Regions from separate parts of the Marinobacter sp. CH_CUG1437-1 genome, predicted to be linked through region 2. Evidence: predicted binding sites of a transcription regulator. Region 2 holds the regulator's gene; each other region holds the start of a gene.

Region 1 (3,040 bases), on a different contig from region 2:
CGGCAATCGCCTTGATCTCTATCAGCACCTGGCTGATGTTGTCGCTGTCCTTGCTGACCCGGTTAATCACTTCCACGGCGCCGGATATCTCGCCTGCCAGCTTGTTGATGGTTTCTACGGTATCGGCAACGACGCCACGACCGGTCTCGGTGTCCTGCTCGGCGTTGCTGGCGCTGTCTGCCACCCGGTGAGCGCTTTCGGTAACTTCGTGAACCGCCTCGACCATCTGGTTCATGGCTTCGTTGATCTGGCCGCTTTCTTCCATCTGCCGTGCCACGGCTTCGCTGTTGGCCGCCGCAGTATCATTGACCCGGGTTGCCTGCTGGTCCACATCCGCCGTAGTCCGGCTGACGGAACGGATCAGCTCGGCAATCCGGTCGGTCATGTTATTGAATTCCGTGGTCAGCTCACCCAGTTCGTCGCGATTGCGCAGCTTGATGTGGGTGGTCATATCGCCGGCAGCGACGCTGCGAGCCGCTTCGCTGAACCGGTTAATGGCAGTGCGTACAGACATGAAGAAGCCGATATAGAGATAGACCACCACCAGAAGAACAACAACCAGGGCGATGACGATCAGCCGGCGCTGATTGACCTCACTGTTCAGCCGCGCCTGCAGATTCTCGTCGACCACGTTGAAAGCCGCCGCCTTGACCTGATCATAGTGAGCCAGTTGCCCGGACATCAGGTCGTTGTATTCAGTCCAGGGCATTTCCAGGCGCATCGGCGTAATCACGTTCACATCCAGTTGATCCCGAACCACCATCAGGCTCTCATCAACCCGCTGGATGGCATTGCCCGCCCGCTCAGCCAAAGCCGGCGATGCCTCAGAGGCCAGGGCCAACGCTGGTGAGAGCAGTGAACTGCGATTGGTCAACTGGTCATAGATTTCGTTCAGCGTTTCGCTCAGCGCATAGCCTACCTGCCCCTCGACCAGGGCATAGATACCGTAGGATTTTGCCTGGCCAATCACGGTGCGGGCTGCCGGTAATGAGTCGCGGACAAGTCCGAGAATCAACTGATTTTCCCGGGACGCCCCCTGCCCCAGGCCCGAGATTTCAATGGTGGCCGAAAGCAGGGCCTGAGCCTTCTGGACAAATTCCTGGTAATACTTGAACTGCGGATCGAAGTTACCCTGATAGTTGTCTTCAGCCCGCAGAGCCTCCCACTCCTGCCGAAGGTCGTTGACCTGCTCGCCCCAGGAGCCAGAAGTATCGAAAGAACGCTCCTCGGCAGTCAGGGCCGCCAGCGTATTATCAATCTCACTGGCAGCCTCTTCCGACACCGCCATAATAGCGCTCTCATCCTTGATGATCGCGGGTGAGCGATAATCGCGATAATCCATCGCGGCGTCCACCAGCCGGTCAACCTGTTGAAGCTGCTCAAGCCCCTCGACACCTCGAGTCATGGTCTGGACGGAACGGTTCAGCTCGGAAATGGCGAGCCAGGACAGCCCACCGATCGGCAACAGGAACAGAATGCTGATGAGACTGAACTTGTACACCATCGGCAACCGGTTCATCAGTGCGATGGCAGGATTAATGAGTTGCTTCACAGGGACCCTCGTGCTGGCAAGTAACAGCTGAACTTATATTCTTTTCTTTTATTATCGCCTAAAGTCTTAAAAACTTAAGCATTATTTCTTGTTAAACTGTAACGTTTTATAAAATCCGGCTCAGACAACCCCGGAAATGACCAGCAGAGCGAGCATGCATATCCAGACCAGCATGCTTCTGTTCAACAAATCCCTTACTGCTCTCAGGCTACGTCCTCCGAACGCTGTCCACTCATCCGGATGAACCCGGGAAAAGCGGGCTGGATCCAGCGCATACCCGGTTAACGACCCGTTGGCCGAAATCATGAGCACCTCCCCGGCTTTTTTGGTCACACCGGTCAGCGTGCGGCGGGTTTCCCGCAGCCAGCCGGCCAGGTCTCCGGCAATTCCGAAGGTCAGGGCAAGAAGCCTGGCAGGGATCCAGCCGGCGAGGTTCGCCAACCCGGAAAAGCGCGGCCTTGCCGGAGCCTGGGGCCACTGATCGGCAAGGGCAACCAGACCGCGGGCGAGAACGGCAAAGCCGATACCACCAATCACGTACCAGAAAGCCACCAGAAAGAAGCGCTGGAACACCGACACCATAAGTGCCTTCGACAGCGAGAGGTGCATGGCCTCGGGAGACACCGCTGCTCCCCGTTCATCGGCCGGCAAAAGATCTTTCACATGATGCCAGGCTGACTGCATGTCCCCCCGCTGCCATGCCTCTGCGTAGGCCCGGAGGATCTGTCGCCAACCAGGCGTTCCCATGAGAACGACCAGAACCAGGAACTCCAGTGGGTAAGCAGCCATTCTCCAGCCGGAGGCGACCAGGAGATATTGCGCAAGCCCGAGCAGAAAGGCCGGCAATAGAACCAGTGCCAGCCCGATACCTATCCCGGACTCACGGCCTGCCCTGACCCGGCTGCCATGCCTGAACCAGCGACGCCAGACCTCGTCACCGGAGAGCAGATCAAGGGAATCCAGACGCCTGCGAACCATGTAAGCCAGCAGAAACACAACAAACACCATTCAGACGTTCCTCCCCGAACCTCTCGCTGCGTGCAGCCCCGCCCGGAAGTACTGCCAGTCGAAGGCCGGCCCCGGATCAGTTTTCCTGCCCGGCGCAATGTCGCAGTGGCCGGTGATACGGTCGGCAGTGATGGCCGGCCAGGCTGCCATAATCAGGTCCGCCACCTCTGCCAACCTACGATACTGTTCAGGGGTGTAAGGGATGTCGTCAGTCCCCTCCAGTTCTATGCCGATGGAGAAATCATTGCACTCGTCCTGACCTTCGAAACACGAACGGCCAGCATGCCAGGCGCGCTCCAGCAGACTGACAAACTGAACCAGATCACCATCCCGACGAATCAACAGATGGGCGGACACCTGAACGCCCTCGATGGTCTGGAAATATGGGTGCGCGGAGTGATCAAGCCGGTTGCAGAAAAAGTCCTCTATTTCTGGACCGCCAAACTGCCCGGGAGGCAGGCTGATGTTGTGGACGACCAA
Region 2 (3,040 bases):
CCGGACCCGGTGGTTTCGACAAACACGGCTGTTCAGCAAAGGCTGGCCGAGCGCCTGCAGGAATTCGGCCTGGGCAGCGAACTGGCAGGGTCAATTTCCCGTCGCCATAAGGCAGGGCGACTGGAAGATGGTTGGAAGCAGTCCCTGAAAATGCTCTGCACCGGCGTTCGGACCTCTCGCATGGAGTGGCTTGATGAGGGGGGCGCCTATGCGCTGGTGGGTCCTACCGGTTCCGGCAAGACCACCACGATTGGAAAGCTGGCGGCGCGGTATGTGCTCAAGCATGGCTCCGACTCCCTGGCTCTGGTTACCACCGATCGATATCGGGTGGCGGCGCACGAGCAGCTGTTCGTGTTTGGTCGTATCCTGAATGTGCCGGTTCGGGTGGTGGATGAGGCTCACAGCCTGGACGATATTCTGGACGAGCTGTCAGACCGTCACCTGGTTCTGATTGATACTGCCGGGCTGACAAGTTCGGATAAAGGTTATCAGGAACAGCTGGCCGAACTGGCTCGCAGCCATCACAATGTCAAAACGCACCTGGTCGTCTCGGCAACCAGTCAGCCGCGCATCATGAAATCCGTCTGGCATTGCTATAAGATGGCAAATCTTGCGGGCTGTGTGATGACCAAGATCGATGAGGCCCTGACACTGGGTGAGTCCCTCGGCTTTGTCATGGAAACCGGTCTCCCGGTAGCCTACTACACAGACGGGCAGAAGATTCCTGAAGATCTGCACCACGCAGAAGCTGTTCCGCTGGTGCGGCTGGCCGTGGATCGGCTTAAAACACTCCAGCAACAGCAGGCGGTCGCAGAGGGCCTGAAAGAGCACGCCTGAGACCGGGCAGATTGACAGCAGGCGTCGGAAACGCACCGGCGAAACGTGGCGAGAGACAAAAAACAGTATGAGCAGAGCACATCCGGTACAGGTGATTGCAGTTTCCGGCGGTAAAGGTGGAGTCGGCAAGAGTAACGTGTCGGTCAACCTCGGAATTGCCCTGGCGCAGAAAGGCCGGAGAGTGGTGCTGCTCGACGCCGATCTTGGGCTCGCCAACATCGACGTATTGCTGGGCATCACCGCCAACCGTAACCTTCAGGATGTTCTGGCAGGCGACTGTGACCTCAAGGACGTTCTGGTAAATGGTCCCGGCGGCATAAAGATCGTTCCTGCCTCGTCAGGTACCCAGCGGATGACCCAGCTCAGTCCCATGGAGCATGCCGGGCTTATTAATGCGTTCAGCGAGCTGGGGGATCAGATCGATGTCCTGATCGTCGACACCGCCGCCGGTATCTCCGAATCGGTGGTCAGCTTTCTCAGGGCGTCCCAGGAGTTACTGTTGGTTGTGTGTGACGAACCCACGTCCATCACCGATGCCTACGCCCTGATCAAGCTGATGAACCGGGATTATGGAACCAATCGTTTCCGCATTCTTGCCAACCAGGTGCGGAATGAGCAGGAAGGCCGGCATCTGTTCGAAAAACTGACTCGGGTCACCGAGCGCTTCCTCGATGTGGCACTACAATATGTCGGTATAGTCCCCTACGATGAGGCGGTGAAGAAAGCAGTCCAGAGACAGAGGGCAGTGCTGGATGCCTATCCCAGAGCGAAAGCCTCCCTGGCCATCAAGTCTCTGGCCGACAAGGTAGACAGCTGGCCGTTGCCGTCCTCACCCCGTGGACATCTGGAATTCTTTGTGGAGCGGCTCGTCGAAGTCTGAATCGGATCCAGTCAAACAAGAAACCGGATACATGACATTGGCGAAAAACCTCGGAATCTATAACCAGTCGGGTGCGCAGAAAGCATCTCAGCTTGTTGAGCAACACGCGCCGCTGGTCAAGAAAATCGCCCTCCATTTGATGGCCCGCCTGCCGGCTTCCGTTCAGCTTGAAGATCTTATGCAGGCCGGCATGATTGGCCTGCTTGAGGCTGCCCAGCGATACAGTTCCACCAAAGGAGCCACCTTCGAGACCTACGCCGGTATCCGGATTCGTGGGGCGATGGTCGATGAAATCCGCAAGGGCGACTGGGTTCCCCGCTCCGTGCATCGAAACGCCCGTCGCATTTCCCAGGCCATCAAGGCTGTGGAAGACCGGCTTGGCCGGGAAGCCCAGGATCAGGAAGTGGCCGAGGAGCTGGGCATGGAGCTTGCGGAGTATCATTCCTATCTTTCCGATTCCAACAGTGGCCGACTTTTTAGCCTCGATGAGCTCAATGAATCCGGAGAGCTGCCGATAGAACAGACAGAGACGCAGGATAACCCTCTGGAGGGGTTGTCCTCCGATGCCTTCCGGCGGAGCCTGGCTGAGGCCATTGAAGACCTGCCGGAGCGGGAAAAACTGGTTCTGAGCCTTTATTACCAGGAAGAGCTGAACCTCAAGGAAATAGGCGCCGTGCTGGGCGTCAGCGAGAGCAGGGTCAGCCAGATTCACAGCCAGGCTGCCTTGCGCCTTCGGGGGCGGTTGTCGGATTGGCGCCAGGAACCGGACAGCTGATTGCGTTCAGTCTGTGTCTGCGAAGGGGCAGTCTGTAGTTTTTGGTAACCGATGCTTTACAACGGAAGCAAAGGTCTGACAATAAGCGGTTTAAACAGCGGCCTGCTAGACTTTGAACGCGAAGGTCAAACGAATTCCGGGTGTTACTAACTGGAGGTCCCATTGGACAAAAACATGAAAATCCTCATTGTGGATGATTTCTCCACAATGCGACGGATCATCAAAAACCTGCTGCGTGATCTGGGCTTCACCAACACCGATGAAGCAGACGATGGCAACACAGCCTTGCCGATGCTGAAGAGCGGCAAATACGACTTTCTGGTCACCGACTGGAACATGCCGGGCATGTCCGGGTTCGATCTTCTGAAGGCTGTCCGGGCTGACGAGAATCTGAAAACCCTGCCGGTATTGATGGTAACGGCTGAGGCGAAGCGCGACCAGATTGTTGCCGCGGCTCAGGCGGGCGTGAACGGCTACGTTGTCAAACCGTTCACTGCCGCTGTGCTCAAGGAAAAGATTGAGAAAATCTTTGAAAGAATCCAGTAACC
Region 3 (3,040 bases), on a different contig from region 2:
GGACCGCACGCTCAAGGGCACGGTTGAAGGTCGCGTGTGCGTAGTGACAGGTGCAACGTCCGGTATCGGTCTGGCCACGGCGCAAAAACTGGCAGACGCTGGCGCCATCCTGGTGATCGGCGCCCGGAAACTGGAGCGTCTGAAGGAAGTGACCGCGGAGCTGGAGTCTCGCGGAGCGAGCGTGCACGCCTATCCGTGCGATTTCTCCGACATGGACGCGTGCGATGAGTTTGTGAAGACCGTTCTGGATAACCACGGCCACGTGGATGTGCTGGTCAACAATGCCGGGCGTTCCATTCGCCGGTCACTGGACCTGTCGTTCGATCGATTCCACGATTTCGAGCGCACCATGCAGCTGAACTACTTCGGTTCCGTGCGCCTGATCATGGGCTTTGCGCCGAAGATGCTGGAGAACCGCCGAGGGCACGTAGTGAACATCTCGTCTATCGGGGTGTTGACCAACGCGCCCCGATTCTCGGCCTACGTGGCGTCCAAGTCTGCCCTGGATGCATTCAGCCGTTGCGCTGCTGCGGAGTGGTCAGATCGCAACGTGACCTTCACCACCATCAACATGCCGTTGGTGAAGACCCCGATGATTGCGCCGACCAAGATCTACGATTCTGTGCCTACCCTGACGCCGGACGAGGCCGCAGGCATGGTCGCTGACGCGATTGTTTATCGACCGAAACGCATCGCGACTCGTCTCGGGATTTTTGCCCAGGTGCTGCATGCCCTGGCACCCAAGATGGGCGAGATTGTCATGAACACCGGTTACCGGATGTTCCCGGATTCACCTGCCGCCGCCGGCAGTCGATCCGGCGAGAAGCCGAAGGTGTCCACAGAGCAGGTGGCTTTCGCCGCCATCATGCGGGGCATCTACTGGTAACGTGGTAGCGCCTGAATCGAGTGGGAGGGGAGTTACTTCCCCTCCCATTTCAATTGGTTAAACAAGATTCGCCTCTTTTTTGAGTTGTTCTGGGCTAAAGAAAACCTGCCGATAGCCGATGGTTAACATAAGAACAATATAAAAGAAGGGCTATTGATGACTCTCAAGAAACGTCTTTTGCTGACCTTGCTGCTGGTTGGCCTGCTTCCCGTCATTGCCATCTCGTTTTTTAACGCCGAAATTGCCCGACAGAGCCTGACGGAACAGGCGTTGCAACAACTCTCTATTGCGGCTACCAACAAGCAGCATAGTGTTGAAGATTATCTCAGCACTATTGCCCGGCAGCTGAAAGCCATGGCCAATAATCGCGGGACCCGAACGGCGGCCCAGGGGTTTGGTTTGGCATTTCAGAATTACGAAAAACTGGTACAAGAGGAGCAGTCGACCTTACGAGAAAACGTCGAGGCTTATTATCAGCAGAATTTCTTGCCACCCTTACAGCAAAATGGTGGTGCTAAGGGACGTTCAGCCTCGGATTTCGTTGCATCCCTCAGCAAAAACAGCCTGGCTCTGCAGATGGGTTACATCGTGGACAACCCGAATCCTGTGGGGCAGAAAGACGAATTGGTATCGGCCGACGTCCATATCGCGCAGTTTTATAACACCCTTCACAAACAGTGGCACACCTCGTTCAAGGAGTTTCAGGAGGCGTTCGGCTACTACGATATTTATCTCATTGATGCCGATACAGGCCATGTTATCTATTCCGTAGCCAAAGAGGTTGATTTTGCTACCTCCCTGAAAGACGGTCCCTACGCGGATTCCGGCCTTGCGGCAGCTTATCGTCAGGCGCTGTCTGACGGACAGGATACTGCTCCGACTTTTGTTGATTTTACTCGGTATGTACCGTCCTACGGTGCGCCCGCCGGATTTGTGGCAACCCCCATATATTCCGAAAAGGATGAGCGGCTGGCCGTGCTGGCCTTCCAGTTCCCCATCGACAGCCTGAACGACATCATGATGGAGCGAGATGGCATGGGCGAAACCGGGGATGCCTATCTGGTGGGCCCGGATAACCTGATGCGGTCAGACTCATACCTGGATCCGGAAAACCGCAGCGTTGTCGCTTCCTTTGCCGACCCGGAGAATGGGCGCATAAGTTCGACATCGGTGGATGAAGCTCTGGCTGGGAATTCCGGTGAAGGCGTGGTTACGTCCTACCGGGGCGAACCAGTGTTTTCCGCCCACAGGCCAGTTGCTGTAGGCGGGTTGAACTGGGCGCTGGTGGCGGAGATCAGCGAAGACGAGGCCTTGGCGCCCGTGCGTGAAATGTGGACGCTGGCCGCGATAGCCATTGCTATTGTGATCCTGGCTGTAGTGGCCGTGGCGGTCTGGACCGCAGTGCGGATCATGAAACCCCTCGGCAGAGACCCGGCCGAATTGCAGGCACTGGCGGAGCAGGTGGCTGCGGGTAATCTGGTCATCGATTCGTCCGAAAGTGACAGGGCAACGGGTGTTTACGGCTCCATGCTCAAAATGGTGTCGGACCTGAAAGAAGTGATCTTCAGGGTCGAGGAGGCTTCCCAGCGCCAGGCCAGTGCATCTGAACAATTGTCGGGTACTTCCTCACATACTCTGGAGAGTGTGAATCAGCAGGCAGAGCAGACTGAGCAGGTGGCGTCGGCCATTGAGGAAATGTCCTCCGCCATCAACGAAGTGTCCCAGAACACCGCGGAATCGGCAGCCAGCGCCAAGCGCACTCATGAGGCGGTCAGCCGCAGCGCAGCCGAGGTGGAATCCTCCGCTGAGGACACCCGTGCTATGGCCAGGGAACTGGAGGAAGCTGAGGCCGGCATAGAGGACTTGCGAAAGAATATGGAATCCATCACCAGGGTTCTGGATTCGATAAAGTCCATCGCCGACCAGACCAATTTGCTGGCTCTGAATGCCGCTATTGAAGCGGCCCGGGCCGGTGAACAGGGCCGGGGCTTCGCGGTGGTTGCGGATGAGGTGCGCAGCCTGGCCCAGAATAGCCAGAAGGCGACCGAGGAGATCAGTAGTTCCATCGAAACTCTGGTGAATTCGTCGGAGCGTGCTTCACAGGTGGTTACCCGCTGCAGCGTCCAGGCCAGCGGTATTTCCGAGCGGGCAGGA
Region 4 (3,040 bases), on a different contig from region 2:
CGTCCCAGGCATCGCTGGAGGCTGGTGAATTGTATGAGCGCGGTAACCTCGCTCCACTGAGCGAGACCGAGCTGGCGGCCGTCTCAGGTCAGGGAGACCCGAACCTGCTGGAGCGTATCGGTATTGTACGCGATATGGTTGAGAATCCGGCGGGTGACGGCGAACAGGGCGCAGACGGATCCCCAGATGTCATCGAGGGGCTGAAACTTACCGCCAATATTTTTGTACCGGTCCTCAACTTTCTCGACTCGGACCTGACAATTTCCGGTGTCCACTACCGCGACGGTGAGCCTCGCTATCGGATTAGGGATGATGGCGCCTTGATGCTTGCATTCCCCGAGCGCATCGAGGAAATCCGCATGGACAATATCCGGGTCAGCGGTAGCCAGGGTACCTCAATGGGTAACGTGAGTATCCACGACATCCGTTTCCATCCGGACTCCCAGATGACAATCTATACCCGATGAAGTAAAAAGCGTTGCTTGCCAGGGCCCTGCTCAGGCGCTGGCAAGCACTGTGCTGCTGGAAACTGTGGTCTGCTGCCCCTGGGCACCGTACAGCTTTTGCTGACCGGTGGCGCCACGGAATATGTCGGTGAGCCGTGACAGGCGTTTTTGCAGATGGCTGATCACCCGACCGTTGGTCTGGTTCAGCGTCTGACAGGCCCGGAGTTTCTGGTCCGCTTCCTGCCAGAGCTGGAACAGCTCAGAAAAACCGGCGCTGCGGATAAAGCGGGAAGGCTCGCCGCTTTCCGGGCGGTATCCCATCTGGACCAATGTCCGGATTTTCTGTTTGGCGCGTTCGCGAACGGCACCCAGAAGCTCGTTTTTCTCTTTGGTCAGAGTTTCCAGCTGGCGGAGGTCAGAACTGGCAAGGCATGTCTTTTCTTTTTCGAGAATATCAGCCAGCGTCTCCAGCTGACTGACATCCTGGGAAAGAAGGGTCTTCAGATCATCGATTGCGGCCATGGTTTACTCACCCGAAAATGCTTTCATCCATCTCAAGCATTTTCTGGGCCAGTTTCTCGGCGTCAATCTTGTAGGTTCCGTTCTCCAGGGCGGAGCGGATCTGTTCGATGCGGTCGTCATCCATTTCCGGATAATCGCCAAGCTTCTGTTCAAGCTGTTTGAGATTCTTGGCCTGATTGCTCAGGCTGACGTTCTCGCCCCGGGCACCCTGGGCCTGGGTTTTCGCCTGTTCGTTGGTCGCCGGCTGGGTATTCTGGGTGCCGGCGCTCTTGTCGGCCGTGGTTCTCTGGGTGTTGACCTGGCCGGGGCCAATTCCATTTAAGTCAACTGACATATCTGTACCTGCTTGCCTGTCGCGCCACGTGAATGCAGCGCTTACTCGAGTTTATGTCTTCTTAACGGCGGGGCCGCGAAAACCTTTAGTAATTTTCAGTAGTTTTTTCGTCTCTTTTTTTCTACCGGGTTTCCGGCAGGGATTTGCCGCACCGGCAAGCTCATGCCGAGGCGGGCTTACATCGGGATTTCGACATGACCTGGCGCAACAACGCTGGCCTTGATCGTGCGGGAGGATCGCAGATTCTCAACCAGAACCTGTTCGCCAACCCCTGCGCTGGCAAGGGCCTTCCCGCGCGAACGCACTGAGAATCCGCCCGTTTTGGCGGTGATGATAACATGGTCGCCCCGTTCCACGGCATTTGGCGCAGAGAGCATATCCGGCGTGATCAGCGAGCCTGCGTTGACCGACCGGCGCACTTCCATGCCAATGGCCTGTTTCGCGTCGGTAATGACGCCGCGCCGGGAGGCATTGATTTCAACGGACTGCTTGGCGAGGAGGCCTTCGGTTACCCGTTCTCCCCGTGTCAGCGGTCTTGCCGCCACAAGGGCCGGCCCGTGGATGGAAACGGGAGCCGTCACAAACATCCGCCAGGGCCTTGATCCTTCGCAGGCCACCTGCATCGAAGGGCTGGTGCTTTTCCAGGGATCTCCACTGAATTCGACACTCAAGGGCTTCTCGCATTCCGCGAGTGCAAGTCGGTCGTCGATGGAGCCCGGTTCAAAGGATACGGTGTAGCCTTCTGCGGCCTGTTCTCTGGCAAAGCCGTCAAGAAATTCCAGTGTCGCCTGGCGAATCTGTTCAGCGGTTGTGTCAGCCAGCAGCGGGGCGCTCAAGCAAGACATTAGCAGTATCAGAGCGAATTTGGTGGTGCGCATACGTAGCAGTTTGTCCTATGCTGTCAACAACAAGGCAGAAAAGCCCGAATCAGGCTAAGGATTCGATGGCAGTGGCCGTTAAACGGGCTAATCCGCCGCTGATATGACGGCTTTCCGTCAATCACGCTATTATTCAGTGACCAGCAAGATATATGCCGTTGTAATTCCGGCAGGCCAGGAGAATCGAAATGGCAGGGGTATTGGACAGTGTTAACCAGCGAACCCAGTTGGTAGGGCAGAATCGCCTGGAGCTCCTTCTTTTCCGCTTAAGGGGGAGGCAGATCTATGGGATCAACGTCTTCAAGGTGAAAGAAGTACTGCAGTGTCCGAAACTGTCGTCACTGCCCAACAGTCGGCCTGTTGTTCGTGGCGTCGCTCACAGCCGCGGTGAGACCATCCCCATCATTGACCTGAGCATGGCCATTGGCTTGCCCGGCATTCCCCAGGAAGAGCTGGCTACCAGCTTTGTCATCATTACCGAGTACAATCGCAAGACACAGGGTTTCCTGGTCACCGGCGTCGACCGGATCATGAACATGAACTGGGAAGACATTCTGCCTCCGCCCAAGGGAGCAGGGCGCGATGTGTACCTTACCGCTGTTACCAAAATTGATGATAAGCTGGTCGAAATCATTGATGTAGAGAAGATTCTTGCAGAAGTTTCTCCGCTTGGTGAGGATGTCACCGAGGCGGTTCTGAGCAAGAGTGCCGAGCGCGTCCCGGGGCATCTCCCGGTGCTGGTCGTGGACGACTCCTCAGTGGCCCGCCGGCAGATCGAGCGCTGCCTGACGGCCATCGGGATGGAAGTCATCACAAAGAACGACGGCAAGCAGGCGTTCGAATACCTGAAGGAGGTGACT

What was found. Region 2 encodes FliA, which starts transcription of late flagellar genes. Its sites were predicted from a motif close to CTAAAGTTTNNNNNNNNNNNGCCGNTAA; they were not measured.
Region 1: the regulator FliA is predicted to act here: its motif matches at 1,604-1,631, upstream of WA411_RS13280 (methyl-accepting chemotaxis protein).
Region 3: the regulator FliA is predicted to act here: its motif matches at 981-1,008, upstream of WA411_RS15315 (methyl-accepting chemotaxis protein).
Region 4: the regulator FliA is predicted to act here: its motif matches at 1,364-1,391, upstream of flgM (flagellar biosynthesis anti-sigma factor FlgM).

The regions. Positions count from the first base shown of each region.
Region 1 is NZ_JAYMEW010000004.1:278,703-281,742, forward strand. Features, by position in the region: gene WA411_RS13280 (methyl-accepting chemotaxis protein) at 1-1,552, opposite strand, end outside; gene ampE (regulatory signaling modulator protein AmpE) at 1,673-2,560, opposite strand; gene ampD (1,6-anhydro-N-acetylmuramyl-L-alanine amidase AmpD) at 2,561-3,040, opposite strand, start outside.
Region 2 is NZ_JAYMEW010000003.1:702,651-705,690, forward strand. Features, by position in the region: gene flhF (flagellar biosynthesis protein FlhF) at 1-837, shown strand, start outside; gene WA411_RS12030 (MinD/ParA family protein) at 905-1,717, shown strand; gene WA411_RS12035 (RNA polymerase sigma factor FliA) at 1,749-2,492, shown strand; gene cheY (chemotaxis response regulator CheY) at 2,655-3,038, shown strand.
Region 3 is NZ_JAYMEW010000006.1:34,559-37,598, reverse strand. Features, by position in the region: gene WA411_RS15320 (SDR family oxidoreductase) at 1-886, shown strand, start outside; gene WA411_RS15315 (methyl-accepting chemotaxis protein) at 1,043-3,040, shown strand, end outside.
Region 4 is NZ_JAYMEW010000004.1:8,653-11,692, reverse strand. Features, by position in the region: gene WA411_RS12130 (pilus assembly protein PilB) at 1-467, shown strand, start outside; gene WA411_RS12125 (flagella synthesis protein FlgN) at 498-968, opposite strand; gene flgM (flagellar biosynthesis anti-sigma factor FlgM) at 976-1,302, opposite strand; gene flgA (flagellar basal body P-ring formation chaperone FlgA) at 1,479-2,180, opposite strand; gene WA411_RS12110 (chemotaxis protein CheV) at 2,369-3,040, shown strand, end outside.